DNA from 2 places in the Pseudoalteromonas luteoviolacea genome. Region 1 is predicted to be linked to the other one. Evidence: predicted binding sites of a transcription regulator. Region 1 holds the regulator's gene; the other holds the start of a gene.
The links. The regulator sigma-54, encoded in region 1, starts transcription at its own class of promoters, with help from an activator protein. The targets are predictions, from matches to a motif close to GTTGGCACGNNNNTNGNNT.
Positions count from the first base shown of each region.

Region 2: a site for sigma-54 is predicted at 12,019-12,037, ahead of S4054249_RS03240 (DUF2726 domain-containing protein). Genes of this name have one in related genera too.

Region 1 is NZ_CP015411.1:4,413,238-4,428,991, reverse strand. Features, by position in the region: gene pmbA (metalloprotease PmbA) at 1-627, shown strand, start outside; gene mgtE (magnesium transporter) at 660-2,018, opposite strand; gene S4054249_RS19080 (HPr family phosphocarrier protein) at 2,328-2,606, opposite strand; gene rapZ (RNase adapter RapZ) at 2,603-3,448, opposite strand; gene ptsN (PTS IIA-like nitrogen regulatory protein PtsN) at 3,461-3,916, opposite strand; gene hpf (ribosome hibernation promoting factor) at 3,919-4,206, opposite strand; gene S4054249_RS19060 (RNA polymerase factor sigma-54) at 4,233-5,744, opposite strand; gene lptB (LPS export ABC transporter ATP-binding protein) at 5,786-6,511, opposite strand; gene lptA (lipopolysaccharide transport periplasmic protein LptA) at 6,508-7,041, opposite strand; gene lptC (LPS export ABC transporter periplasmic protein LptC) at 7,028-7,579, opposite strand; gene kdsC (3-deoxy-manno-octulosonate-8-phosphatase KdsC) at 7,576-8,127, opposite strand; gene S4054249_RS19035 (KpsF/GutQ family sugar-phosphate isomerase) at 8,129-9,100, opposite strand; gene S4054249_RS19030 (calcium/sodium antiporter) at 9,109-10,071, opposite strand; gene S4054249_RS19025 (ATP-binding cassette domain-containing protein) at 10,306-11,121, shown strand; gene mlaE (lipid asymmetry maintenance ABC transporter permease subunit MlaE) at 11,124-11,900, shown strand; gene mlaD (outer membrane lipid asymmetry maintenance protein MlaD) at 11,913-12,458, shown strand; gene S4054249_RS19010 (MlaC/ttg2D family ABC transporter substrate-binding protein) at 12,465-13,151, shown strand; gene S4054249_RS19005 (STAS domain-containing protein) at 13,144-13,437, shown strand; gene S4054249_RS19000 (BolA family protein) at 13,443-13,700, shown strand; gene murA (UDP-N-acetylglucosamine 1-carboxyvinyltransferase) at 13,713-14,978, shown strand; gene S4054249_RS18990 (trypsin-like peptidase domain-containing protein) at 15,019-15,754, opposite strand, start outside.
Region 2 is NZ_CP015411.1:776,958-792,711, reverse strand. Features, by position in the region: gene rpmA (50S ribosomal protein L27) at 31-288, opposite strand; gene rplU (50S ribosomal protein L21) at 308-619, opposite strand; gene ispB (octaprenyl diphosphate synthase) at 999-1,973, shown strand; gene S4054249_RS03285 (oxidative damage protection protein) at 2,003-2,275, opposite strand; gene mutY (A/G-specific adenine glycosylase) at 2,313-3,371, opposite strand; gene trmB (tRNA (guanosine(46)-N7)-methyltransferase TrmB) at 3,497-4,222, shown strand; gene S4054249_RS03270 (methyltransferase) at 4,292-5,329, shown strand; gene S4054249_RS03265 (sensor histidine kinase) at 5,475-7,094, shown strand; gene S4054249_RS03260 (YfiR family protein) at 7,094-7,621, shown strand; gene arcA (two-component system response regulator ArcA) at 7,729-8,454, shown strand; gene arcB (aerobic respiration two-component sensor histidine kinase ArcB) at 8,459-10,786, opposite strand; gene folE2 (GTP cyclohydrolase FolE2) at 11,049-11,969, shown strand; gene S4054249_RS03240 (DUF2726 domain-containing protein) at 12,077-12,655, shown strand; gene mtnN (5'-methylthioadenosine/S-adenosylhomocysteine nucleosidase) at 12,774-13,481, shown strand; gene S4054249_RS03230 (cobalamin biosynthesis protein CobD/CbiB) at 13,482-14,426, shown strand; gene tyrS (tyrosine--tRNA ligase) at 14,465-15,664, opposite strand.

The sequences.
Region 1 (15,754 bases):
AAAGTACCTGTTGTTTTTCGTTCTGATATCGCGAATAGCTTATTTGGACATTTGGTTTCGGCGATTGGCGGTGGTGCTTTATACCGCAAATCGAGCTTTTTACTCGATACACTTGGTAAGCAAATTTTTAATCCTTGTGTCTCTATTCAAGAAAGGCCACATCTGTTACAAGGGTTGGCCTCAACACCTTTTGATAGTGAAGGCGTTTATACTCAAGACAGAGATATTATTGTAGGTGGAGAGCTGCAAACGTATTTAATGGCTAGTTATGCGGCGAGAAAAATGGGTATGCATGCGACAGGTCATGCTGGTGGGATCCACAACTGGTTAGTGAACAAGACGCATGACGATCTCAACGCCATACTCAATGAAATGGGCACAGGCTTATTAGTCACGGAGTTGATGGGGCAAGGGGTTAATACTGTAACTGGTGATTATTCTCGCGGCGCTGCGGGTTTCTGGGTTGAAAATGGTGACATACAGTATCCGGTGAGTGAAATTACCATCGCTGGCAATTTAAAAGATATGTTCCAAAATATTCAAGCAATCGGAGGGGATATTGAATTACGCGGTGCGGTTCAAACAGGTTCAATCTTGATTGAAAACATGCAGGTTGCCGGTGAATAATCTCCAACTGACTAAGTTACTCTGAGCATAGCTCAGAGTAAAAACCAAGTAGCCGTTCCTAGGAAAGCGAAAATACCGACAATATCCGTGACTGTGGTTAGCACAACGCTTCCAGCGAGCGCTGGATCTATCTTCATACGTTTTAATATCAAAGGAATACTGGCACCAGCTATCCCCGCTGCGACTAAGTTCATAAACATAGCAAAGGCGATGACTGCGCCAAGTTTAAAATCCCATTGCCATAGTGCTACTACGCCCGCTATTAACAGAGACCACAACACGCCATTTAATGCACCGATAGCAAGCTCTTTTCCTAACAGAAACTTTTGGTTAGTTTGATTGACATGGCCAAGTGCTATACCACGGATCACCAAAGTCAAAGTTTGGCTGCCCGCCACGCCACCCATGCTTGGCACTATGCCATTAAGCACAGCTAAAATTGGAAGTATATCTAGGGTACTCTCGAAAAAGCTAGCGACAAAGGCTGCGAGCAAAGCTGTGAGTAGGTTAATACCAAGCCAAATTGAACGCCTTTGACTACTTTTCATAACTGGCGCAAAGGTGTCCTCCTCATCCTCTAAACCAGCCATGCTCATTAAACTGTGTTCAGCATCTTCTCTGATGACATCAACGATATCATCAATGGTGATCCGACCGAGCAGCTGAGTATGATCATCGACAACAGGCGCAGAGATCCAATTATGACGCTCGAATAGTTGCGCGACTTCACTCTCAGGCATAGTAACGGGAATGGTTTCTCGTTCTTCATTCATAAGCTCTTGAACGAGCTTGTCAGGTGGGTTGGTTAATAAAATGCCAATTGATAAAGACCCCAAAAAGCGGTTTTCTTTATCTACGACATAGAGGTCGTCAGTACCTTGCGGTAACTCTTCTTTTAGCCTTAAGTATCTTAATACGACATCCAAACTGACATCAGGACGAATGGTGATGGTATCGCCATTCATTAACGCGCCGGCAGAGCCTTCATTGTAAGATAAAGCGAGCGTAGCACGTGCCCGATCTTGGCTGTCCATTGCGCTAATGACGTCTTGATAGATGGGCACAGGTAAGCTTCTGAGCACTTCTCCCAGGTCATCATCATCCATATCTTCAGTGGCTGCCGCGATAAGTTCCGGCTCCATCTTGGCAATAATACTTAATCGGACGTCTTCTGATAGTTCTTCGAGTACATCACCTTGTATATCTGGGTCAACTAATTGCCAGAGTGTCGTCCTTATTTTGTGTGGTGAGGACTCGAGTAAAAGTGCGGTGTCACAAGGAGGGATCTCAGCAAGTGTTTGTCTAACTTGAACAAACTGTCCACTGTTTATTGCTTTGGTTACTTGTTGTAATTGTTCCAGTGTATAGTCTTGTTCAAAAACGTCAGGCATAGGCTTCCAAATTTCAAATTAAAGAAAACATGATAGTGAGTTATGAGCCGTTATAGGAGGCTACTTTGTTTTATTTAGTGCTTTTCTAGCGTGTAACTAAGGCCTTCCAGTAAACTGATCTTTATCTCGGTTGCATGCTCTATTGAAGCTGAAGACCTTCAATTATTGCTACATATAATAGTGTAATAGAAAAAATTATATAATGATTATAGCTGCTTAATTTAAATGTAACTTATGACATTTTAGTGTAATCACAGGCATCCTGTGCATAGAAAGTATTGTAATGGCAATTAAGATAGCGCCTATACGCTATTCGTCCTCATGGAATTTATTTTCTATAAGGTTTCCTATTGCTATTAGGGCATCATGCGCATCTGGACCTGTACACGTGACTTTAACTTCTTTGCCTTGACTACTTTCTAACAGAAGTAAAGCGAGTACGCTATCACCTGGCGCACTTTTTTCTCCTTGATAGAGTGTAATATCCGCATCGAACTGGGTGGAGAGTTGTGCCAATACCGTTGCAGCTCTTGCATGTAATCCCAATTTATTCTTTATTAGAAAAAGGCCTTGATGCGATTGAGTCATTGTTCTTGCTCTCGGTGGCGAATTTTCACATTAGAATGTGTTCTTTGAAAACGCTCACCAAGAGTTTGAGCTAAGTAAACTGAGCGGTGTTGGCCACCGGTACATCCAATAGCAATCGTTAAATAGCTGCGATTATTGCGCTCTAAATGGGGGAGCCAAGTTTGCATAAATGTCTGAATTTGCCATATAAATTTTTGTACTATGCTATGGCTAGATAAATAGTCGACAACTGGTTGGTCTAAACCCGTTAACGGCTTTAGCTCAGGCTCCCAATGTGGGTTGGGTAAAAAACGTGCATCAAAAACGTAGTCAGCCTCTTTTGGAATACCATGTTTAAAGCCAAAAGATTCGAATGTGATTATTAGCTGTTTGTCTTTTTGACCCAATATTTTCTCACGAACACTTTCAGCTAATTGATGCACACTTAAATCCGTTGTATCTATGGTTACATCGGCTCGTCGGATCAATACTTCGAGCAAATTCTTTTCTTGTTTAATAGCTAAATCAAGCGGAAGGTCATTTAATGACAGGGGGTGTAATCGGCGAGTTTCTGAAAAACGCTTAATCAGTGTTTGGTCGTCACAGTCTAGATAAAATACCTGTGGCTTCGCAAATCCAGGTAAGTACTCTAAAATATCGTGAAATTCTTGTTGTTCTTTTGGTAGGTTTCTCACGTCGATACTGACGGCGATTTTGTTATAACTGTCAGAAACACTGCGAACCAATGCAGGTAAGAGATTGACCGGAATATTATCAGCGCAGTAATAACCTAAGTCTTCCAATACTCTTAATGCAACAGATTTACCTGAGCCAGAACGGCCACTGATAATTATGAGCTCCACGGTTAATTCCTATTATTTATCAAACTCAACAAGGACTTGGTAAAGCTCGTTGTCGTTACTCGCTTGCCTAAGTCGCTTACAAAAATGTTTATCATTTAGTTTACCAGCGATACTTGCTAAGGTCTCTAAATGTTGTTTATTTTCACCATCTGGTACGATGAGTGCTACAAATATGTCTACACTGCGATCATCATAAGCGTCAAAAGGAATAGCCTGTTGATTTACGAGTAAAATGGCAACAACGTCATTGAGACCTGATAACCGGCCATGGGGAATAGCAATGCCTTTACCTATGCCTGTGCTACCTAATTTTTCGCGATTGAGGAGAGCTTCAAGAATATCGTGCTGATTGGCGTTTGGAATTTTTTGTTGAGCCAGTTCACTGATATATTGGAGTATTCTTTTTTTACTATTAAAAAGGACCGCAGCTTTGCTACAGTCCTCGGAAATTAGTGTGCTAAGTTTCATGATTAGTGTCGAGTTAGCTTCTCTTTATGTTTAATGACTTGCCTATCCAGTTTATCAATTAAGCCGTCTATGGCTGCGTACATGTCTCTATGTTCTGTTGAAGCGAAAAGCTCGCCTCCATTAACATGTAACGTCGCTTCTGCTTTTTGTATGAGTTTCTCGACATCTAAGATTACATGTACATTGTTTATGTGATCAAAATGCCTTTCTAGCTTCGCAAACTTACTTGTTACGTAGTCTCTTAATGAATCGGTAATTTCTACATGGCGACCAGTTAAATTTAGTTGCATAAGCATTTTTCCTTCTTTTGTTACGTCTAAATCAAGCTTTTACGTTGATTAGACGGTGGAATAGCCAAAGACTCTCGGTATTTGGCAATAGTACGTCTTGCCACCTTAATACCTTGATCTGCTAATACATCTGCAATTTTACTATCACTTAAAGGCTTAGCTGAGTTTTCTGCAGCGATTAGCTTTTTGATGAGCGCTCGAATTGCTGTCGAAGAGCATTCACCACCGTTCTCGGTACTAACATGGCTCGAGAAGAAGTATTTCAATTCATAAATGCCGCGAGGCGTGTGCATATATTTTTGCGTTGTTACCCGAGAAATTGTCGACTCGTGCATATCAACCATTTCAGCAACATCATTGAGTACCATAGGTCTCATTGCCTCAGGGCCATGTTCAAAGAATGCCTGTTGTTGTTGAACAATGCAATTAGTAACTTTCATTAAAGTTTCATTTCTGCTTTCTAAGCTTTTAATAAACCATTTGGCTTCTTGTAAATGTGAGCGAATAAACTGACTGTCACTGCTGGATTTTACCGAGCGTGACATCGCTGCATAGTGATCATTCACTCTGATTTTAGGCATCGAATCAGGGTTTAGTTCAACGACCCAGCGACCTTTTATCTTTTTAACAGAGACATCAGGTATCACATAATCAGCCTCTTCTTGCACAATACTGGCAGCTGGCTTGGGGTTTAAACTGTGAATTAACGTCATCACTTCTTTAAGCTCGCCTTCTTTGAGCTTTGTTTTCTTCATGATAGTACGATAATCACGATTTGCTAATAGATCGATGTGCTCATCAATGACCTGTTTAGTTTGCTCGAGCCAAGGAGTATCAGATGCAAACTGATTTAATTGAACAATCAGGCATTCCTGAAGGCTGCGAGCGGCGATACCAACAGGATCAAACAGTTGAATCCGCTTCAATACGGCTTCAATTTCATCGAGCTCAATAAGCTCTTGGTCATTGTCTTTGTTTAAGCTCTCTAGAATATCCTCACAAGAGACGGTTAAAATACCTGAATCATCAACCCCCTCAACAATAGACAGCGCAATAAGTCGGTCTGTCGCACTAAAAGGTGTTAATTCTAATTGCCACATCAAATACTCTTGAAGGCTTTCGGTTGTTTGACCTTGATAGACACTTTCATCTTCAGGCATAGGCCCAGACGAGCTTACAGGCGCAGCGCTGATATATTCATCCCATGTGACATCCATTGCCATCTCATCACTGAGTGTCTCTTTATTGAGTGCCGTGTCTGTGTCTTGCTCATAATCACTGAGCTGCGTTTCTACCTGTTCTTCAGTATTTGATTCCGATTTATCCGTTGTTTGTGCCTGTTCATGGGTTTTATCTAGACCATTTTCAAAAGACTCTTGTTCGTTTTCTTCTACTTCCAATAAAGGATTGCTGTCCAGTGCTTCTTGAATTTCTTGCTGGAGGTCTAATGTGCTCAGTTGCAGCAAGCGGATTGCTTGTTGCAATTGTGGTGTCATTGTTAATTGCTGCCCCATGCGCAGCTGTAGCGATTGCCTCATGTATCTCTAACAATCCTTTTCGTTGTTACGCTTGTTCTTAACTATAGCCTGAATTGTTCGCCTAAGTAGACATCTCGAACGGTTTGATCCGCTAAAACATGTTCAGGGCTACCTGAAGCAATTAATTCGCCATGGGAAACAATATATGCCTTCTCACATACATCTAATGTTTCACGTACATTGTGATCTGTGATCAAAACGCCGATCCCACGGTTTTTTAAATGCTCAATAATTTTCTTTATATCTAACACTGAAATGGGATCAACGCCAGCAAAAGGCTCATCTAATAGAATAAATTTTGGATCAGCGGCTAAAGCGCGAGCAATTTCAACGCGACGACGCTCACCACCAGAGAGTGCCATACCTAAGCTTGAACGAATATGTTGAATGTTAAATTCATCAAGTAATTCATTTAATATTCTTTCGCGTTCAATCTTGTTGAGGTCTTTTCTCGTTTCAAGGATCGCCATTAAATTTTGATAGACGGTTAACTTTCTAAAGATTGAAGATTCTTGTGGTAAATAACCAATACCTAAACGGGCTCTGCTGTGCATTGGCAGTAGCGTAATGTCCTGCTCGTCAATATGAATAGCGCCCTTATCGCTGGGGACTAGGCCGACAATCATATAAAACGTAGTTGTTTTACCGGCACCATTTGGGCCCAGTAAACCAACAATGCTACCTGCTTCAACACTTAGCTCAACATTCTTTACTACTTGCCTGCCTTTGTAACTTTTGGCCAGTGCCGTCGCTTTTAGTGTACTCACTGTGGCTCCTTGGTTCCGTCTTGCTCTTTTTCAACTGGGAGTAAAACAGTTCTTACACGTTTACCTTCTTCATTTGCCTTTTGCGCACTAATTAATTGCTTTTCCATATCATAGAGGATCTCTTGGGCAGAAATCTTCTGACCGGATTGACTAATTTCTGCATTACCTTTGATGGTCAATAATCGATTCGCGACGTCGTAGCGGACCTCATTTGCACTGGCTTTCAATAAACTACCGTCAGTTTGTCGTTCTTGGAAAATTGCCGGAGAGCCTGTTGCTACTAATAATTGTTTGTTTTCGCCGAGGTCTTCTCTGCGGTGCACCTCAAGTCTGTCGGCAAAAATTTTTCTTTGGCCATGAATAATTTCTACGTTTTCTTCAAAAACGCCAATATTAGTTTGTAGTTGCGCTTGTTGTTTTCCCGAACTGATGATGACTTGCTCAGGGTTATTATTAGCGAACACGCTTGGCGAAAGTAGCCCTATGGCACAAGTTAATAGTATGGTTGCACTTAATTTATTGCTTATCATAAATCGTTTCAGTGTGGTTGATTAGTTCAATAACCTCAATATTGAGATCGGCGATTAGCCCTTTACCTGTAATGGTTACATTAGGCCCTGTTATGATCACGGGTTGTTCTGAGCGCATCATCCGGTTCGTAATTTCAAGCCGGAGGTTGTCTGCATCTATGTGCGTGATCATAGCTGCATCATTTAAATTGGTTGCTTTAACATTGCCTTCTAAAATCAAAGTATCATTTTCATACAAAGTCGCTTCATTGGCAGTGAGCTGCCAATTGTGCTGTCCATTATGTAAAACAAAAATGGGTACTTCAAAGTGGCTGAATCCAAGCTCCTGATATAGCTCCATTCTTTGTGCTGTGATCTGATAACTCAATTGCCCGTTTTCGGCAAAGGAGGTTTGTTTCAAATCAATAGCAACATAGTCCGGTTTGGCAATTGTCTCTTCAGGTTGTGCAGGCTGCTCTGTTTGGGTCAAAAATGGATACCATAGCCACAACATAGTTGCACTGAACAATACGAGTAAAATCACCCGTAAATTAGTCATGTACTGCTTCCTTTAGAGAGAAGCTCATTGCCTTGGCTGAGCATAAGTAAGTCTGTTAACTCTCTTACCGCGCCAAATCCACCTGGCATTAAGGTTGTATAATGAGCCAGGTTTTTTACCAGTGGGTGCGCATCTGCTACGGCCACAGCGAAACCGACCTGTTGCATGACAGGGATATCTGGGCCATCATCACCGATATATGCAATTTGCTCATCAGTTAAATTTAAATTATTTTTTAATTCTTCATAAGCTTGGACTTTATCTTCTTGGCCTTGATAAATGTGGTTCACATTTAAGCTAGTCATACGTTGCTTAACAATTTCTGAATGTCGACCTGTAATGACGGCGACTTCAACACCGGTTTCAATTAGTGCTTTTATGCCAAAGCCATCTTTGGTGTTGAATGCTTTCAGCTCTTCCCCTTGATTTCCAAGATAGATCCGACCGTCTGAAAACACACCATCAATATCGCAAATTAGCAGTTTAATTGCCTTGGCTTTGTCATTGACCTGTACTGAGATTTGTTGATAAAGCTCACTAAATTGCATTTTAAATCACTCCTGCGCGCAATAAATCTTGAGTATTGAGTGCCCCAATTGGGTGTTTGTTCTCGTCAATGACAATGAGGCCATTTATCCGTTTCTTTTCCATGATATTAAGCGCTTCAGCTGCTAGCATATCTGAAAATGCTGTAGTACAACAAATAGTCATAACGGAATCAATAGTATCGTTATGTAGATCGACTTTTTGCTCAATAACGCGACGTAAATCACCGTCAGTAAATAAACCGCAAAGTTGCTTGTGTTCATTAATAATAGCTGTCATACCAAGTCCTTTGGCTGACATTTCAAATAATGCATCTTTGATTGAACTACCTGCAGGTGTCACTGGGACATCTGTGCCCTTGTGCATTATATCGTCTAAGGTCAGCAATAACCTTTTGCCCAAGCTGCCGCCTGGGTGGGAAAGGGCAAAATCATCAGCAGTGAACCCTCTAGCTTCGAGTAGGGCAACCGCGAGTGCATCACCCATAACCAGTGTAGCTGTGGTACTGGCTGTTGGCGCTAAACCAAGAGGGCAGGCTTCTTGTGATACTTTAATACAAAGGTGAATATCAGCCTGCTGCGCCATAGTTGAATTGGAATTACCCGTCATACTAATGACTTGTGCGCCAATTCTTTTGATCACTGGAATAATGCCGACTACTTCGCCTGTTTCACCTGAATTAGAGATGAGCAAGACCACATCATCGGCTGTTATCATGCCCAAGTCACCGTGACTCGCTTCACCCGGGTGAACGAAGAAAGAGGGGGTACCTGTACTCGCCAGTGTTGCCGCAACTTTGTTGCCGATATGTCCTGACTTCCCCATCCCAATGACGATGACTCTACCTGTACAATGAAGCATCAGCTCACAAGCTTGGATAAAGTTGTCATCGATATATTGATTGAGTTCAATGATGGCTTTTTGCTCTATGTCCAAAACGCGTTTTGCAGATTCAATGAGAGTGTGGTTTTTCATACTTACACCTAAATAATTGCGTACATGTAACCAACAAATGCAGCCAGTAGTACACCACCTTCCATGCGATTAATTTGTCTTTTTCCTCTGAGGTTTACACTCATTAGGATTAGTGCTGCGGTTGCGCCCAGCATAACGTAAATATCACGCTGTGAAATATTCATATCCAGTTGCGCAGGATTTAATATTCCAGCAATTGATAACACAGCGAGTATGTTGAATATATTGGAGCCGATAATATTGCCAAGCGCTAAATCGTCCTCGTTTTTTAGGACACCAGCGACGCATGCGGCTAGCTCAGGTAAGCTAGTACCGATAGCAATAATTGTTAGGCCGATTAGAAGATCACTCATGCCAAAAAACTTAGCAATATCTACCGCGGAATCGACCAGTAAGTCGGCGCTAACAGGCAGCACAATCATACCGACTACTAGCCAAAAAGCGGCTTTGCCAGTCGGTACATTATTTGGTACTTCATCGCAAGCTTCTGAAACAAGCGGATCATCCTCTTGGTCTTTGTTACTATTTTTGGTGATATAAATCAGACCAAGAATGAAGGTTGCAAAGCCAGCTAATAAAATGAATCCTTCTGTGGCGCTAAAATAGTTATCACTGATGATATACCAAGCACCTAATGAGACAATGATAAGTAACGGCATTTCACGGCGCAAAATGCCTGAACCCACAGCGAGGGGACGCAACAGTGCCGTAATCCCTAAAACAAGTAAAATATTGGCAATATTTGAACCTACAGCATTACCGACGGCGGTATCTGTTTTGTCTGATAAAGCGGCTTGTGCTGCCACCATCATTTCAGGCGCTGATGAACCCATTGCAACAATCGTCAGGCCAACAATTAACGTAGGAACCCCGAGATTTTTTGCCAATGCAGCTGCACCGAAAACAAATCTATCTGCGCTCCAAACAAGTGCAACAAAACCTAAGATAAGAATGACAAAAGATAAAACCATGAAACCTATGCCGAGTAACTAAATTACAGTGTGGTAAATATTATCAAATGCGTTGTCAAATGTATAAATAATCTGGCCTAGTTACGCAATGGACTCCGATTATATTTATCATCACAGATAAAAGTGGATGGAAAATGGCGTTTTGTAATTGCATCTATTACAAAATTTTACCAATTAGCATTTTCCATCTTGGTTGAAAAAAACGTATTATTTACCAATTGGTGAAATCGATATATGGAGAGCGACTTGTCGCAGTCAATCGTTGAAGTCAAGGATGTAACCTTTTCTCGCGGTGAAAGAGTCATATATAAAAATATGAGCTTTTCAGTGCCTAGAGGTAAAATTACAGCAATTATGGGGCCAAGTGGTATTGGTAAAACAACCATGTTGCGTTTGATAGGTGGTCAACTTCGTCCAGACAGTGGTGATATTACATTTATGGGCTCAAGTGTGCCTGCAATGTCCCGTTCTGAGTTATACCAAGCACGTAAGCAAATGAGCATGCTATTTCAAAGTGGTGCTCTTTTTACCGATATGTCTGTTTTTGATAATGTCGCTTTTCCACTACGTGAGCATACCCAGCTAAGTGAAGATTTAATTCGTTTGGTTGTATTAATGAAACTTCAAGCTGTTGGTTTACGCGGCGCAAGAGAGCTAATGCCAGCTGAATTATCAGGTGGTATGGCAAGACGCGCGGCTTTGGCGCGCGCAATCGCATTGGACCCCGAGCTCATTATGTACGATGAGCCATTTGCAGGGCAGGACCCTATTTCAATGGGCGTGTTAGTGAGAATGATTAAGTCGCTGAATGAAGTACTCAGGTTATCCTCTTTAATTGTGACTCATGATGTGACTGAAGTAATGAGCATTGCGGATCATGTGGTGATCATTGCTGAACAGGGGGTGATTGGTAGTGGCTCACCTGAGCAAATGTTAGCTCACAGCTCACCATTGGTGCAGCAGTTTTTACAAGGGTTATCGGATGGACCTGTACCGTTTCATTTTAAAGCAGCGCCTTATGAAGAGGAATTATTGGATGGAGGCGTATAAGCGTGGACTTTTTACAGAAATTAGGGCGTAAAACATTAAACCGCTTCGCGTCAATTGGACGAGCAACACAGATGTTGCTGGGGGCGTTACTGAATGTGCCCAACCTGCGTCAAGGTACGCCGCTATTAATTAAACAACTTTACATGGTAGGCCATCAGTCACTACTTATCATTATGGTATCTGGCTTATTTATTGGCATGGTTTTGGCCTTACAAGGCTATACGGTGCTAGTGGGTTATGGGGCGGAAGATAGCCTTGGACCATTAGTCGCTTTAAGTTTATTGCGAGAACTAGGCCCTGTGGTGACGGCGTTGTTATTTGCAGGGCGTGCGGGGAGTGCGTTAACAGCTGAAATTGGCTTGATGAAAGCGACAGAGCAGTTATCTAGCTTGGAAATGATGGCCGTAGACCCACTAAAGCGTGTTGTTGCACCACGGTTTTGGGCTGGTTTTATCAGTATGCCACTGCTTGCGTTGATCTTCTCAGCTGTAGCAATTCTAGGGGCTCATTTGGTAGGGGTTGATTGGCTCGGTGTTGATTCAGGCAGTTTCTGGTCAATCATGCAGTCTCAGGTTTCTTTACAGCAAGATATCTTGAATGGTCTCATTAAAAGTTTTGTATTTGCGTTAATTGTGACGTGGATAGCATTGTATAAAGGGTATGACTGTGTCCCTACATCAGAGGGGATCAGCAAGGCAACAACGGAAACCGTTGTGCATTCTTCACTGGCTGTTTTGGGTTTTGATTTTGTATTAACAGCAGTGATGTTTTCGAGTTAAGGGTTAGGAAAAATGAATACACGGAAAATAGAAATTTTAGTCGGCTTATTTGTGGCTTTGGGTGTCGCAGCTTTTGTGATGTTGGCGATGAAAGTGGCAAATGCGGGCATTAGCGGTAACGGTGAAACGTATAAACTGGAAGCTAAGTTTGACAATATAGGGTCGCTAAAAACGCGCGCGCCTATCAAGGTAGGAGGTGTTGTTATCGGTCGTGTTGATGGTATCCACATTCATCCACAAGAGTTTGTGCCCGTGGTAAGTATGAGCATTGACAAAACGTATGAATGTCAGTTTTCTGATACAACGTCAGTGTCTATTTTGACCTCAGGTATTTTAGGTGAGCAGTATTTAGGTATTTCACCTGTCATAGCCGCTGAATCAGCTAAGCAAACCTGTTTGGGTAATGAAGTATCAGCGCAAGATGAAGTGGACCTAGATGATTTATTTGGTGTCGAGAGCCTGGCTTTAAAGGACGGCGATACGATTACAGATACTAAATCAGCGCTTGTGTTAGAAGAACTTATCGGTCAATTCCTATTCAATCAAAGTAGTGAGTAAGCAACTATGCTAAAGAGTCATTTCATTGTAACGATTAGTCTTTTTATTCTGGCACTGTTTGCTTCTGCTGTTCATGCAGCACAAGTTGATTTGAAGGACCCGTATAAAATGGTTCAACAGGTTGCCGACAATACCTTTCAACGTGTAGCGAAAGATCAAAATATTATTGTTAAAGATAAAGAGCACCTGCGTGTCATTGTTGAGCAGGAGCTTTTACCTTACATTGATTATAAGTATGCAGCGTATCGAGTATTAGGTAGTTATATTCAAAAAGTTCGGAATATCAAGGATAAGCAAGAGAAAGAACAGGCGGTTAAAAATATTCGCACATTCATTGAAGTCTTTAAATCATACCTTGTGGCGACATATGCCGGTGTGTTTACGCAGTATACCGACCAAAAAGTAGAGTTTGAGGCTGCACGTCCGTTTAAAGATATCAATGTAGCAACTGTAAGAACGAAAATTGTTGAAGCAGGCAAGCCTGATATTAAAATCGATTTTAAAGTGCGCAAGAACAAACAAGGTGAATGGCGTGCATTTGATATGATGGCTGAAGGGATCAGCTTGCTAGATGCCAAGCAAAGTGAATTGCATGGTATTTTACGTCAGCAAGGTATTGAGCATGTGATCACGCTTTTAGAGAAGAAAAGTCAGTTACCAGTTCAATTCAGAGGGGATGATGGAAATGCCTAACCTGCACTTTAATAAGGTTGCGGATGACACGGTGTCAGTGAAAGGAGAATTGACCCGAGACACCCTAATAAATGAATCACTTCTTAATCAATTGTTAGAAAATGCGCAGTCAGTGCTGTATTTTGACCTTTGTGACGTCTCAAGGGTTGACACCGCGGGTTTAGCTTGGTTAATTCACTCTTTAGGCAAATTAAAACGGCAAGGCGTGCGCCTTGAGTTGAAGAATAGACCTGAACAATTACAAAATTTGATGGAATTGGGGCAGGTCACAACCTTATTTGAGTGAGTCCGATGGAAACAAATCAAGTCGAAACTGTTTTACAACAAACTTTGACCTTAGAAGAAGTAAAAGTAAAAGCGAATGGCAGTCACTATGAAGTGATTGCCGTTGGTGAGTGTTTTGATGGACTAAGACGCGTTAAAAGAGAGCAAATGGTTTATGGCCCATTGATGGAAGTGATCAAAGACGGGACAATCCATGCGGTAAGTATTAAAGCATTTACACCTACCGAGTGGCAGCGTGAGCAGAAGTTTATCTTGCCACAATAATTAGGAGCCACAATGGATCAGTTTGTCATCCAAGGTGGCACCACTTTAAACGGTGAAGTCACTATCTCTGGAGCCAAAAATGCGGCTCTTCCAATCTTGTTTGCTGCATTACTTGCTGATGGTAAAAGTACTTTCAGTAATGTGCCACAGTTGCGCGATATTGTTACTACAGAAGCTTTGCTACGCACGTTAGGTGCTGAGGTAACATGGCGCGGCAATTTACTTGAAGTAGATGGCCGCAGTGTTGATAAAGTTTTGGCCCCTTACGAGCTTGTCAAACAAATGCGTGCATCTGTTTTAGCGCTCGGGCCTTTACTTGCACGCTTTGGTAAAGCTCAGGTGTCATTGCCTGGTGGTTGTGCGATTGGTGCTAGACCTGTTGATTTACATATCTCAGGCCTTGAAAAAATGGGCGCTCAAATCAGTGTTGAAAATGGGTATATCAACGCGCAAATACCACAAGGAAAGCGCTTACAGGGCGCGGAAATTTTCATGGAAACGGTGTCTGTTGGTGCAACAGAAAACTTGCTCATGGCCGCGACTTTAGCTGAGGGTACTACGGTATTAGAAAATGCGGCTCGTGAACCTGAGATCATTAATTTAGCGCAGTGTTTATCTGCCATGGGCGCTAACATTCAAGGGGCCGGTTCAAGTCGAATAGAAATACAAGGTGTTGAAAAGCTTGATGGATGTGAGCACAAAATACTGCCTGATCGTATTGAAACGGGTACATTTTTAGTTGCTGCAGCGATGAGTAAAGGTGAAGTATTGTGTCGCAACACAGACCACACAAGTTTAGAGCCAGTGCTTGAGAAGCTTCGTCAGGCCAATGTTGCGGTTGAAGTGAACGATGACAGTATTTTTGTTAGTATGAAAAATCGCGATTTAAAAGCGGTGAATATTAAAACGATGCCTCATCCAGGTTTTCCAACAGACATGCAAGCACAGTTTACTGCGTTAAATGTGGTCGCTAATGGCAGTGCGACAATCACAGAAACGATATTTGAAAATCGTTTTATGCATGTGCCAGAGCTGCAGCGTATGGGGGCAAATATTCGCTTAGAAGGTAACACGGCAATCTGTGATGAAACGACACGTTTATCAGGTGCTCAAGTTATGGCGACCGACTTACGTGCGTCAGCCAGTTTGATTTTAACGGGGATCATCGCAGAGGGTGAAACGATCGTTGACCGGATTTATCATGTGGATAGAGGTTATCAAAAAATAGAGGATAAACTCAGTCGTCTCGGCGCTAATATCCGCAGAAAGCACAATTAAAAAAAGCGAGCTGAGCTCGCTTTTTTTAGACGAAGTTACCTTAATAAATAGGCGTTTCAAGTTCAGCTACTTCCACCATAAAGACTAGCTGCTCACCGTGTCGATTTACTTCAAACTCCAGCACTGTTCCCGGCTCTGTATTACCAATAATTCGGAGAGTTTGCTGTGGGTTAGTAATCGCACTGCCTGCGACTTTAGTGACAATGTCTCCATCTTTCATACCGGCTTGCCAAGCAGGTCCCAACGGATCAAGCTCGCTGATACGTAAGCCCATAATCGGGGTATAGACATCGGTTATGATTTGTCCTTTATTGTCTACGGCACTGCCTTTAAAACCGAGGTAACCCCTAATCACGCGACCGTCTTTGATGATTTTCGTCATGACGTCTTTTGCAAGCCTGTATGGAACTGCGAAAGATATGCCCTCAATATCAATATTATATCGGGTGGTAAACTGGGCGGATGTAATGCCAACTAAGGTACCATTAGAATTAACAAGCGCACCGCCTGAGTTACCTACATTGACCGCGGCATCCGTTTGCAACAGGCTATTGTATTGGCTATCAGTCAACGTTTGCTTGCCTGTTGCGCTGATAATGCCTTGTGTAATGGTTTGCCCAAGATTAAGAGGGTTACCGATCGCAAGTACTACGTCACCGACCTGAGGTGCGAGCTCATTATCCATTGGAATAACGGGTAAATGATTTTCATCTACTTTAATAACAGCGAGGTCTGTAATGGTGTCAAAACCAATTAAGACACCATAATACTGTCTA
Region 2 (15,754 bases), 1.3 Mb from region 1:
CTAAGCGGGGTTTTTATAAATCTTTACCGATTACTCAGCAACGATGCTAACGTATTTACGGTTTAAAGGACCTTTAGTTTCGAAAACTACTTTACCATCCGCTTTTGCGAAGATAGTGTGGTCTTTACCGATACCTGCGTTAGAACCAGCGTGGAACTTAGTACCACGTTGACGAACAAGGATGTTACCCGCTAGAACTGATTCGCCACCGAAACGCTTAACACCTAGGCGTTTACTTTCTGAATCGCGACCGTTACGAGTACTACCAGCTGCCTTCTTATGTGCCATCTTTCTGTACCTCTAAAAATTAAGCGCTAATGCCAGTGATTTTAACTTCAGTGAACCACTGACGGTGGCCCATCTGCTTACGAGAATGCTTACGACGTCTGAACTTAACAATCTTAATTTTCTCGCCACGACCGTGAGAAACAACCTCAGCTGTTACTTTACCGCCATTTACGAATGGTGCACCGATCTCGATCTTTTCACCATCAGCAACTAGAAGTACTGAATCAAATTCAATTGATGCACCAGTCTCAACGTCTAGCTTCTCTAGACGAATTGTTTGACCTTCAGTCACACGGTGCTGTTTACCACCACTTTGGAAAACCGCGTACATAATTAACTCCGTTGTGCGCCCTCAAATCGACGCAACTTAATATTCTTCAATAGGGCGCGAAGTTTACGCTAATGTAGAACTTCACGCAATACCCTAAAGACAAAATAATGAATAAAAATTGGCTTGTTTGAGAGCATTAATTCATTTTTGCCTATTCTAGCTAAAAAGTTCGCATTGCTAAACTATTTTTTACCGCTAAAACTTCTTACCTAAATACTTGACAGTTCATAACAGTACACTAAGTGAACACGAAAATGACTAGTATTTAATCCAACTATTATTTTTTTAACTATCAGCACGTATTAAATTCGAGTCGACTGGAATTTTAATGTACAATCTGCGGCGTTTATCTCTAACTGGGGCTTTAGCACGGTATACTATGGATATTAAGACTATCCAATCATTGATTGAGCAGGACATGCTCTCTGTGAATCAACTTATTTTTGAACAAATGCAATCTGACGTTGCATTGGTAAATCAATTGGGTCTGTATATTGTTAATAGTGGTGGCAAACGGGTAAGGCCAATGCTAACACTGCTTGTTGCCAAGGCACTTGAAGCTGAGCAACAAAATAAACATATCACCTTAGCTACCATCATTGAGTTTATTCATACTGCAACCTTGCTACATGATGACGTCGTCGATGAGTCAATTCTAAGACGTGGAGAGCCCACGGCTAATGCTGAATTTGGTAATGCCGCAAGTGTACTTGTTGGAGATTTCATTTACACACGTTCCTTTCAGTTGATGGTTGGACTCAACAACATGGAAGTAATGCAAATATTGGCAGATGCGACCAATATTATTGCTGAAGGTGAGGTACTGCAATTAATGAATTGTAACGACCCTGACACCACTGAACAGAGTTATATGCAGGTCATTTACAGCAAGACTGCCAAATTATTCGAAGCAGCCACTTTGCTACCTGCGGTTGTCTCAGAACAGCCTGAAAGTATTAAAGAAGCATTAAAGCTTTACGGTATGCACTTAGGTACAGCATTCCAACTGGTTGACGATGTACTTGATTACAGTGCCAATGCAGAATTACTAGGCAAAAACATTGGTGATGACTTAGCGGAAGGTAAACCAACATTACCACTAATTTACGCGATGAAGTCCGGCACTGAAGCGCAAGTCACTCAAATTAGAGAAGCTATAGAGTCAGGTAACGGCATAGACAATTTATCTGATATATTGCAAACACTTGAAGAAACTCAAGCGCTGCAAAAAACAATGACAAAAGCTCAGCAAGAGTCTGAAAAAGCAATAGCGCAACTTGCATGTTTGAGCGACTCTGCCTTTAAAAATGCACTCATTGCCCTAGCGAAACTATCAGTAGATAGAGACTACTAAAAATAAAAAAAGCTGCCTAGGCAGCTTTTTTATTTCTCTGGAGGTCTATAACCTTCAATTTCAACTTCTTTGTTTTCAAACAAAAAGCCGACCATTTGCTCTTCTAGAAGTTGGCGGTGATCAGGGTCCATCATATTCAAGTGCTTTTCATTAATTAGCATTGTTTGCTTATGTTGCCACTGCTGCCAAGCTTCTTTAGAAATATTATTGAAGATACGCTCGCCCACTTCACCTGGATATAATTGAAAGTCCAAACCAGGCGCTTCTTTGTTTAATTTCTGACAAAAAACTGTACGTGCCATTTTCTCACCTATTCTCTATCTTTTTGATGAGAACAGTTTACCCCATTGTCTTTAATACTTTAACTAACTTTTTCGTTGGCGCCGCAAGTCCTACTTCAGGAGGTTGGTTAATGTCGTACCACAACAGCTGATTGTCATGCACACAATCAGGTATTTGCTGTAATTCAACACAGACTGGATTAATTGTTAGTTCAAAATGAGTGAATATATGTACAAATGGCTCTAACGTATACGTCGCGGTATCTATTCCCTGCTGAACTAAAAAAGCTTCTAGCTCAACTAAGTTTGCAAACTCAAAAAAGCCGAATAACCCGCCCCAAATGCCGCTATTAGGGCGCTTTTCCATCAATACCTGATTGTCCACCTTTACCATTAGGTGATATGCAGACTTTTTCGGTTTTTCTTTTTTAGGTTTTGAATTTGGAAATTCTTTTACTCGATTATTTTTATAAGCCAAGCATTTATCAACAAGCGGACAAGCCTCACATTGAAATCTTGAACGCGAACATAGGCTTGCGCCCAAGTCCATCATGGCTTGGTTAAATTCTCGCACATCTCCAGAGGGGGTAACCGCATTGGTCAGTTCCCATAAGTGATTCTCAACTTTTTTAACCCCATACCAACCTTCAACCATAAAAAAGCGTGCCAACACCCGTTTCACATTACCATCGAGGATAGAGTGATGTTGACCTAAAGCGAGCGATAATACAGCACCAGCCGTTGAGCGCCCAATGCCAGGCAAGTCAACAACTTGTTCAAAAGTTTCAGGAAACTGTCCCTTATACTTATCACGTATAATTTTAGCCGTTTTATGAAGGTTTCTAGCCCTCGCGTAATACCCTAACCCAGTCCAATGATGCAGCACTTCATCTTCATCTGCATTCGCTAAATCTATGACTGTCGGAAAACGAGACATAAAACGTTCAAAATAGGGGATCACAGTTACAACTTGCGTTTGCTGCAACATTACTTCGGACACCCACACTTTATAAGGGGTCTTATCTATTTGCCACGGCAGTGTTTTTCTACCATGAAGGTGGTACCAATCCACAACTTGCGCTGCGAACCAATTTGCTGTTTGACGGTCAACGGGCATCTTTATTCTCAATCTACTAGCTACAGGCGCCAGTGTAAGAAGGTTTTTAAAAACGTCAAGCTCTTGTACTTATCGACGTGAACAGGGATAATATGCGCCCAATTTTTACACCGCAGATGATGACAATGAACGAATCGAGTAAACAAGCACTAGAGCAGGCTGAACAAGAAGGTAAATACATCCGTAAGGTCCGCAGCTTTGTAAAACGTGAAGGTCGCCTAACTAAAGGCCAAGCAGCAGCGCTAGAAAAGTGCTGGCCCACTCTTGGACTTGAGCATAGCCAAGGCCTACTCAACTTCAATGAAGTATTTGGCAATGACAACGATGTAGTTGTAGAAATTGGTTTTGGTATGGGTAAGTCGCTAGTTGAAATGGCTAAGAATAACCCTGACCAAAACTTTATCGGTATTGAAGTTCACCGCCCAGGTGTTGGCGCATGTCTTATGGAAGCTGATGAGCATGGTCTGACAAATCTGCGTGTTTTTGAGCACGATGCAGTAGAAGTATTAGCCGATTGCATCCCCGATAGCAGCTTAAGTAAATTACAGCTGTTCTTTCCAGATCCATGGCATAAAAAGCGTCACCACAAGCGCCGTATTGTACAGCCAGAGTTTGCACAAAAGATCCGTGCCAAACTAAAAGTTGGTGGTGTATTCCATATGGCAACTGACTGGGAAAACTACGCAGAACATATGTTAGAGGTAATGCAACAAGCAGAGGGTTATAACAATCAGTCTGAAAATAATGACTATGTACCTAGGCCTGATTTTAGACCACTTACGAAATTTGAACAGCGTGGGCACAGACTAGGTCACGGCGTATGGGACCTCATGTTCGAACGCACAGCTTAACTATCTGTGAGGGGCTCCAACAGCCCCTTTAACTTCATACCTACACCAGCTAACTACCTGAGACCAATGATGCAAAAACTATCGAACCCTAGCTTACTTTTACTCCGCAATGAAGAAGAACTCCTTGGCGAAAAAGTGCTTGTTATTAATCATAGTGACGATGGTTTTTTGCCTGAATTAACCAGCATTAATTCCGCATCTCAAATTTACGCATTCAGTTATAACTTCGCTGATCATCTTGCAGCTTCCAAGCATCAAAACGTGACTAGCTTTGTCGGTCATAGTTTACCTAGTATCGATAATTTGGACTTAATCATTTATTACTACCCTAAGTCTAAACCTGAGGCCAACATGATGTTATCTAACATACGAGCGAGCCTTGGTAAAACAACACGTTTACTCGTTGTGGGGGAAAATAAAGGTGGTGTTAAATCGGTTGAAAAGCAACTAAAACCCTATGCCCATGCAAGTTATAAACTGGATAGTGCCAAACATTGTATTCTGTATGAGTTTAATGAACTTATTGAAGAAGAGCACTTTGATATTGCTGATTATCATCAGATATTTAACGTCAAAGTCGCAGCTCAAAGCTTCGAGGCAGTCAGTGTACCGGGCGTATTTAACCATGGTAAGCTAGACGCCGGGACTGAGCTACTGCTTAACAACCTCTCGATTCCACATAACGGTAACGTACTAGATTTTGGTTGTGGTGCGGGTTTGATTGCTACGTTCATGCTCAACGAGCGACCTAACTTATCATTATTCTGTTTAGACGTCAGTGCACTTGCACTTTATGCCAGTGAGCAAACGCTAAAAATGAATGGTCATGCTGGACACTTCATATTAAGTGATGGTTTAGGACAAGTTACGGAAAAGTTTGATGCAATTGTCAGTAATCCACCATTTCATACTGGGTTAAATACCGACTACAGCATAGCAGAAACATTTTTAGCAAATGCCAAGCATATGATGAAAAAAGGAGCTAGTTTGCAAATTGTTGCAAATAGCTTTTTGAAATATCCACCTATCATAGAGCAACATTTTAAGCACTTTAAAACTGACACGAAAAATACCAAGTTTGCTGTATATCAGGCACAGACGGTTTAAAATCTCTTGTTAGTTATCAGCTAAAAGTAGCTTCAGACTCATAGCCAGCAGCGAGATATAGGGATTTGTCCGCTTTTTTGTTAACTTACTTAACTAAGCTGCTAAACTAAGGTTAGCTGTTAAGAGGTCTACCTATGAGCGCGCAATGGGAAAACACGCAACAAAAACAAGTATAAGAAAAGTTTTGATAAGTGCTGTTATGTTAGTAACAGCTTTGTCGCTCTCTCTTTCCATTTCAATTTCTACTTATCTCGACGTCAAAGAGCAGAAAAAATTGATAGTCAACAAACTGCAAATGATTGCTGAGATCATTGCATTCAATGCTCAGATCACGCTGATTTTTGACGATAGAAAAACTGAAGAAAAACGGCTCAAATCGTTTAATAAAGTTGAGTTAGTCAAAAATATCCACATCTATGCCATTGATGATGTGACCAATAAACCGGTTTTTTTTACTAGTTATAACGCCAGCAAGACACCGCCTGTACCACTTAAGGTCAATGATATAGAAGCCCTTAAAGTACCAAAAGTATCAGCTGACTACGTCGAGCTTATCATTCCAGTGGAATATGAAGGAAAAGTTGAGGGGTATGTCTATGTAAGAGGCGGACTAGAGCGATTATCTCAGTATATTAATCAAAAAATACTGGTCGACATTGCACTCACATTGATCGTGCTTATTTTAGTGTTGTTTGTTGCACGTGCGATTCAAAAAAGAATTGCAAACCCAATTGATTCATTGTCACTCATGTTGCAGGACGTTTCAAAAAATCACAATTACTCTGCAAGAGCAACAAAAAGTGACATTGAAGAGGTTAACATGCTCGCCAACAACCTCAATATCATGCTCGCCCGTACGCAAAATCAACTCGCACGACACCAAGCAGATAAACTCGAAATAAAGCAACTAAATCAAAATCTTGAAGAAAAAGTAAATCAACGCACCATTGCTTTACGAGAAGCTAATCAGGAGCTTCTCAACACGTTAGAGCGAATGCATCAATACCAAAATCAAATTGTCGAAAATGAAAAAATGGCCTCGCTTGGTCAAATGGTTGCGGGTGTTGCTCATGAAGTAAATACCCCCATTGGTTTAGGTGTTACAGGTTCTACGCTGTTAAGAGACAAACTTGCCGACATCAATGCAGCATTTGAGCAAAAAACATTGACATCCAAACAGCTAGAGCGCTTTATACATGACGGTATTGAAAACCTAGATTTAATTTATCGAAACTTAAATCGCGCAGCAGAACTGATATCCAGCTTTAAAAAAGTCGCAGTAAGCCAAGATGTAGAAGTCAGCTCAGAAGTCAATATCAATAAATTATTCAATGCAATTGTCAGCAGTATGCGTGCCGAGATCGATATTAAAAATGTGGTATGGCAACTATCTTGCCCAGAGCAACTCACGGTAAAGACTAAGGCAGGTTTACTACAGCAAGTATTTGAACAACTTTTATCTAACTCCCTTATCCATGGCTTTTTAGACCTCAAAGATAATCAAATTCATATCCATGTAGAGCAAAAAAACCAAAGCCTAGAAATAATCTATCAAGACAATGGTATCGGTGTATCAAACGCCGTCAAAAAACGAATTTTTGACCCGTTCGTCACAACTAAACGCGGCGAGGGTGGCAGCGGCCTCGGCATGCACCTTGTTTACAATTTGATCACTCAAGCTTTAGGGGGAACTATAACCCTGTCTGATGATAATAAAAAAGGTACTGAATTTATTATAACTTTGCCTCTAAAAGGGGTAATTTAATGAAAATAATGTACCTAATAGCTGCATTTATTTTTATTTTTTGTAGTTTAAACGTTGATGCAAAATCGCCACATGAAATTCGTTCCGCTTTTTTATACCAAATGGCAAAGTTAATCGACTTTCCAGAGCAAAAAAATAAACAAGTAACCAGATTTTGTTTTTATGATTTAAATCATGGACCAGGCGCTATTTTAAATAAAAATAATAACTTAAAAATACGGGGTAAACCGATAGATATAATAAAAGTAAACCTTTCTGACCCTTTTAGGGAACTTTCTAAGCGCTGTGATATCACATACATTGATGAAACAATGGAAGATGATATAATATCTTCTTGGACCGATACAATTACCTTAAATATGGTGACTGTAGGCGAAAGTATCGAATTTCTGGAAGGGGGTGGGATTGCTTCCTTGGTCCAAGAAGGGAGTAAAATTCGGTTATATATTAACAGACAAGAAGTTGCACAACATAACTTTAAAGTGCTCTCTAGGCTACTCGCAGTTTCTAAGTTCTATCCTGACTGATTTTACTTGTTAACAATTGAATATACTCCTATAATCGTTAACATTCGGTTTTATTATATAACACCGAAGTTTTTGTAAATAAAACATTCCGAAAAGGTTAATTAATAATGCAAACGCCAGTCATTCTAATTGTTGAGGATGAAGACGTAACTCGACTGAACCTCGTTAGTTTATTTGAAGCCGAAGGTCATAAGGTAATTGAAGCCATTGATGGCGATGATATGCATGAAAAATTGACAGCAAACGACGATGTCAACTGTGTAATCATGGATATAAACCTTCCTGGTAGAAACGGCCTTATTTTGGCTCGTGAGTTACGCCAGAAAAAAAATGTAGGCTTAATTTTCTTAACAGGTCGTGATAACGATGTCGATAGAATATTAGGTTTAGAGATCGGTGCAGACGACTACGTCACGAAACCGTTCAACCCTCGTGAACTTACTATTCGAGTACGTAATCTTATTTCACGTACAGGATCAACACCTGAAGAGTCAACTATCGACAGTAACGGTGTAATCACGTTCAATGGATGGGAATTAGACGAAAATAGTCGCTGTTTAACGTCACCAACAGGTGAATCTAAGCGTCTACCTAAAGGCGAGTACAGAGCACTTCGTTTAATGCTTGACTCTCCAGGTCGTATTTTCAGCCGTGAACAACTTATTAAGCACATGACAGGCCGTGAGCTGCGCGCTAACGACCGTACCGTTGATGTGACTATCCGTCGTATTCGTAAGCACTTCGAAACCGACAACAATACACCTGAACTTATCAGCACAATTCATGGTGAAGGTTATCGCTTCATTGGCAAGATCGATAACACTCAACCATAGTTCGCTAAGAGTTTTCAGCGAGTTTTGCAATTAATGAGTGAAGGGCTAACTGCCCTTCTCTTATTAATTCCTCTAAATCTGCCACCCACAACCTTCGCTTCTCTTCGTCTACTTCAGTACACTCAGTTTCCATTACTTTTGCATGCTGCTGAACAGTTTTGAGCCCCACTGAACCGGCTGCGCCTTTTAATTTGTGTGCCACAGATCCGTACTCAGCTATATCGCCCTCTAGATTAGCTGCTTTCAATTCGTCACAGTATGTTGGATTTAGTTTCGCAAATAGCTCACAACTGCGCTTAAACGTATCAACACCCATAGATGCAACAAAATCAGTGATAGTCTCTATATCGAGTAAATCACGTTCTATATCTAGTACCTCAATCGAACTGTGTTGCTGGGCGCTCGCTTCTTCTTTGATGCTATCGATACCAAATAACTCAGCGAGCATTTTATCCAATTTAGTCGTATTGATAGGCTTAGCAAGTGCTCCTTGAATACTGATCCCTTGTAGTTCTTGCTCGGCACTGCGCACATTCGCGGTTAGCGCAACTATCGGTAAACTATCAAAATGGCTGTCCTCACGGATCTGCCTTGCAACCTCATCACCATTTAAATCGGGTAACTGCATATCCAGCAAGATAAGATCTAAATCATCTTCGGTTTGAACAAGAGATAGTGCATCTTCACCAGTTTCAGCCCATATGACTTCGTGACCACGTTGCTCAAGTAAATTTGTTGCAATCTCAGCATTCAACGGGACATCTTCAACAAGTAAAATGTATAACTCCCTACCTGCATAACTTTGCTGACTAGGTGCGGTACACAGTTCTAATGGTATTTCTACATCAAAGCGGCTCCCCTGGCCTGGCATGCTACTGACTGCAATTTTGCCTTTCATCGCCAATACGAGCGCCTTTGTCACCGCAAGTCCAATACCAGATCCAATCGCATTGTTACCTTCAGCATCAGGCGCTTTATAGTACATATCAAAAATTTTATCTTGCTGCTCTGATGAGATCCCTACGCCAGTATCTAGGATACTCATAGAAAGCCAAGGCCCGCATTCACGGTTTTCTCTGCGACACTCTAAAGTAACACTGCCTTTATGCGTGAACTTAACTGCATTATTTATCAGATTCCAAAGTACCTGACGCAAACGCGTCGGATCCAGCAATGCATGTATATCTAGTACACCAGAACGTTGAATTTTGAATTCCAGCCCTTTTTGGTCAGCAATCAAATCTGAAAAATTCACTACATCATTAATAAAGTCAGATACATTAATACTGTCTGTCGCAATGTCTAACTGCTCGCGGTCAATCTTATCTAAATCTATAATATCATTGAATATGTTACCCAGCGTCTCCGCGCTTGAAAATACCGTGTTACACCAACTTTTTTGCTGTTGCGTCAACTCGGTATCCAGTAACATGCGGGTTAATCCCACAATACCGTTAAGTGGTGTTCGAAGTTCATGGCTTAAGGTGGCAATAAATTTCCCTTTATCTTTATAAGCGGTTTCAAGTGCTTGCTCAGCTTCTTTACGGCTAGTGATATCACGACCAAAAGCCAGTAACCCAATGTACTCGCCTTCATTATTGATAAAGGGTAACTTGCGCATTTCAAACCAGCGGTTTTCATCTTGTACTGGATACTCTACATCTAAAGAGAGTGTCTGCTGAGTTGCGCTAACTTGTGTATCTGTTTCTAATACTCTAGGCACAGCTTGATCGATGAAAATTTCATCTGCGGTTTTACCAATCAATCCCTCGCTGTCAATTCCAATTACCTGCTCGAATTTTTTATTACATCCAGCAAACACACCATGTTCATCTCGGTAATAAAATAAATCAGGGGATGAATCGACTATAGAACGTAGCAACATACTTTGTTGAGCAAGCTCCTGCTCAGCTTTGCGACGCTCGGTTATTTCATTTCGTAGCTCAGCAATTGCACGATGCTTCGCATGCAAGGCCATTTTACGCTCATCAATTTCATTATTGAGGCGATTAATATTGTCTTTAAGCGTTTGGTTAAGCAATTTTTCTTGCTGAGTTGCTGATTCTAAATACTCTTTTGAACTCTCCAACTGCCGGATCGCAAACACAGCAACCGATATCAGTAATGGTGAGGTCAAGGCTGCGAAAACGACAACTGAAAGTACATTTACCAAAGTGACAGAACCAAGCGCCACATAAAAAAACATACAAGACAAAACCAAAGACGCAACCAATACCAATGTATAAGCAATTGCCCCAGCTTTACGTTCACCGTATTTTCGAACCAAGTTAGAAAGAATTCGAGCCCAAGACCCAAATGAAGAATCAAGCATAATAATAGTCACCTTGTTAACGCCGCTATTATACCTCAGCTGAGCACATATGCGAGCGACCAAGCACTGTAACTTTATTGAAAAATCTCAAACTTTTAAATTGACTACCGTTTAAAGTACCCACAATAAAAATGTGATAATGTATCAAATCTTGCACATTACATGACTTTTTCTTTATTCAGTATGAGAATATCAACAGAAAAAAAACTCGAATTAGTGTAATATAAAAGCATTTCTGAGGTCGTGATTAAAGAGAGTTTAAATGCCAACTTCAATGCCAGACATTGCGAACAGTGCTGCTGCGCTGAAAACCGGAACTTTAGACTGGGTAGGAATGGGAGATATTGAATTACCATTTCAATTTGCCAGCAAAGGACTAAATGATATTCCAGTCACTGCTAAAGCTGATACATATGTAAGCTTAGATAAGCCAGATGCCAAAGGCATACATATGTCTAGGCTTTACCTAGCCTTAGACAAACTTTCATGTGAACAGTCTTTATCACCAGAAACACTGACTGCCTTATTAGATCAATTCATAACCACGCATGAAGGCTTAAGCAACTCAGCCAAAGTAATCATTAAATTTGATCTACCTCTTCGCCGTGCGTCACTGCTTAGTGGCAAACAAGGCTGGAAAAGCTACCCAGTAACCATCACAGCCTCTCTAGAAGAGCAAAAACTCAGTATCGAGCTTGCTGTTGATGTCACTTATTCATCAACATGCCCTTGTTCTGCGGCATTAGCAAGACAACTTATTCAAAATGCCTTCGAAGAAAAGTTTGCCGGACAACCTCTAGATCATGAAAGTGTACATGCATGGCTTGGGACAACGGAAGGCATAGTAGCCACACCTCATTCCCAGCGTTCTATTGCAAATATCAAGGTGCAGTTACCGAAGGGTGCTCAAGAATTCGATATTAAAGGGTTGATAGACGTTGCAGAGCAAGAATTACAAACACCAGTTCAAGCTGCGGTAAAACGTGAAGACGAGCAAGAGTTTGCAAGATTAAACGGACAAAACTTAATGTTTTGTGAAGATGCGGCAAGAAAGCTGAAAACACTTTTAAACCAACAAGACTTTGCCGACTTTTACGTCAAGATCAACCACTATGAATCTCTTCACGCTCATGATGCCGTTGCCTACGCAGTTAAAGGGATCACTGGCGGCTACAAAGCATAAAAGACTTTTTAAGCGCTAAATAATATTTAGCGCCCGCCTTCTAATCACTTCCGGCACATTCTTTGCTTATAAATTACCAAAGTCAATTTGTTGTCGTGGAGTGATTTATGGAGTTAACACTTTTAGCTATTTTAGCGCTTGTAGTTATTGCCTCTATCGTAATTTCTAAATATACCGACGTGGGTGGCAACCCTTATCCGTTTAACCGTAAAGATTCTGTTTTTACGACTGTAGAAGCCTCATTTTTACAACTCCTCGAGCGAGCTGTAGGTGATAGGTATAAAATTGTTAGCCGTGTAAAATTAGTCGATGTCATTGAATGTAAACCTGGCTTATCGAAAAAAGCTCGACGTTCCGCTATTACAAAAGCACAAAACAAACAGCTAGACTATGTTTTGGTTGATAAAAGTACACTTAATATAGTGGCTGCTGTAGATTTGGTAAATAACGCCAACAAAAATGGCCACAAAGCTCAAAAAGACTGGTTTGTTAGTGGTGCACTTGAATCTGCTGGGATCCCTCATATCCGAATGAAGATAAAATCAGGATACAAAAGCCCAGAAGTTCGCGCGGCTATCTTATTCAAGTTAGGCCAAAAACCTGACAAAACAAAGCCTGTACGCAATCGCAACAACAAACCTGCCGTGCTATCACCATCACAAGCTAAGGCACTTGCAGAAATCTAACAATACACTTGCTGCTTGAGTTTATCAGCAGCAAGCTCTACAGTTTTACCGACGAAATAATGCTTTCAAAATAAGAATGTATATAATAAGCAGTATCTAAAATACAAAGAGATGAATTATGAAAATTGGCATTATCGGTGCTATGGAGCAAGAAGTTACGATTTTACGTGACACAATGCAATCACCTAAAACTCTGACTAAAGGTGGATTCACATTTTACACTGGCGAGCTTGGTGGCCACGAAGTAACACTGGTTCAATCAGGTATTGGTAAAGTTGCGGCAACAGTTGCGACCACATTGCTTATCGATAACTTTACACCAGACTGCGTGATTAACACTGGCTCTGCAGGCGGGTTTGAGCCATCACTCAACGTAGGTGACGTGGTGATTTCTAGCGAAGTACGTCATCATGATGTAGATGTAACTGCATTTGGATATGAAATTGGCCAAGTACCACAAATGCCAGCAGGCTTTGAAGCACACCCTGCACTAATCAAAGCGTCTGAAGCAAGTATTCATGCCGTCGGTGATATTCAAACAATGGTAGGCCAAATTTGTACTGGTGATTCTTTCATGTGTGATCCTGTGCGCATTGAAAAAACTCGTCAAGATTTCCCCAACATGTTAGCGGTTGAAATGGAAGGCGCTGCGATTGCACAAGCATGTCACGTGCTCAACACACCATTTGTTGTGATCCGCTCGTTATCAGACATTGCAGGAAAAGAGTCTCCACAATCATTTGATGAATATTTAGAAGTCGCTTCGGTCAACTCATCAAAATTAGTAGTGGCTTTACTTGAAAACCTACAACAGGTAAGTCTGTAAGTGACACTGAGCTTCTTGCAAGCCCAAGAGGGCTTGCTTATCTTCTGCCTAGCCTTGATATGTGCATTTAGCCTGAAACTGTCAAAGCTCTATCACCCCAATACAATCTTTTCTCTGCTCACCAGTAATTTAGCTAAACGGGTCGTAAGTAAAAAAAACTCTGACGCTCAACATTTCCTTTCAGGTACGCTTGCTTGCTTTTTACCGACAATTACCGTGGTTGTTTTGCTTTATTTCTTATCCTATATTTCTTTCTATCCGCAATGGTTTGGCGGTTTAATCTTATTTTTGTGCTTGGATACTCACTTTGAAACACGTGCTCAGCGAATCGCAAAACTCCTATCTCAAGGCCAAAAAGGCTCTGCAAAGCAACTGCTAAAAAGCATTGTAATTAGAGATACTGATAAGTTATCTGAGGTCGGGATCATTAAAGCTTGCTTAGACTCACTTGCCCTTAATACGGTACGTCATTTTTATCTTATTACGATTTTTTATGTTGCAGCAGGCCCCTATTTCGCACTTACCTATAAACTTTTGTTACTTTGCGATCAGAGCTGGCGTCAACAGTTAGGCGCAAATCATCCATTTATGCGCCCAGTGCAGCGCTCAATATATATACTCGAATGGCTTCCATTGCGAGGCTTTGTATTAATCATGGCACTCACACAAAATTTAGCTAAAACAAAGCACTACCTAAAACACTATGCACAGCACTATATAAATAAAAATTCAGGCTGGATAATGGCATTGTTTGCAGCCAATTTACATGTACAACTTGCAGGACCAAGGTTTTACATCAGCGAACGTTTTGACAACATCAGGATAGGTAGTGATAGGCAGCCTGAACTTGAAGATATTCAGCACATGCTAAAGCTATTAGGCAGTATGAGACTATTTTGGTTAGGTTTAACTGTGTTAATTTGGTTTGCGCTTAACTTAATATAGCCAAATAGCAACTGCTACTTGGCTATCAAGTTTGGCGATTAGTTTACCGTTACTTTAGCAAATTTACGCTTGCCAACTTGGTAAATTTCTGTGGTACCTTTAGACACTTCTAATTTAGTGTCAGTGATTTTCTCTTCACCGTTAAGCTTTACTGCACCTTGTTTGATCATGCGCATCGCTTCTGAAGTACTTGCTACAAGGCCAGCCTCTTTTAATAAGTTAGCAATAAAAGTTGTGTCACCTTCGATGCTAATTGATACTTCAGGAATATCATCAGGTAGAGCGTTCTTTTGGAAGCGCTTGATAAAGTCTTGATGCGCAGCTTGTGCGTCATCTTCACTGTGGAAACGAGCAATCATCTCTTTGGCAAAGTCAATTTTAATATCACGTGGGTTACGACCCGCAGTAACTTCTTCTCTCAACCCGTCAATTTCTGATAATGACTTAGCACTTAGCAGCTCATAGTAACGCCACATTAAGTCATCCGAAATAGACATCACCTTACCGAACATTTCTGTTGGTGCATCCGTAATACCAATATAGTTACCCAATGACTTAGACATTTTTTGCACGCCATCAGTTCCCTCTAACAGAGGCATCATCAGAACTGTTTGCGGCTTTTGCCCTTCTTCTTTTTGTAACTCTCTGCCCATCAATAGATTAAAGCGTTGATCAGTACCACCAAGCTCAACATCCGCCTCCAAAGCAACAGAATCCCACCCTTGAACTAATGGATATAAGAATTCGTGTATTGCAATTGCTTGGCCGCCAGCATAACGCTTTTTAAAATCATCACGCTCTAGCATACGAGCAACAGTTTGACGTGATGCAAGCTTAATCATGTCCGCACTGCTTAATTTCTCCATCCACTGAGAATTAAACGCAACCGTTGTTTTGGCTGGATCAAGGATTTTAAATACTTGCTCTTTATAGGTTTCTGCGTTGGCAAGTACGTCTTCACGGGTAAGCGGCTTACGAGTGACATTTTTTCCCGTAGGGTCACCAATCATTCCTGTGAAATCACCAATTAAGAAAATGACCTCATGACCTAAATCTTGGAAAGTTTTTAATTTATTAATTAGTACTGTGTGGCCTAAATGCAAATCAGGCGCTGTTGGATCAAATCCAGCTTTAATACGCAGCTTTTTACCTGACTTTAACTTCTCTTTCAGTTCATCTTCAATCAATATGTCTTCTGCACCGCGCTTAATTTCAGCAAATGCAGTTTCAATGTCCACCATTATCACTCCAACACAATATTCAGTTTATCGCTCGATTCTAGCCTATATTGCACGGAGTTTAAATGCACAAAATACTGGTATTAACGC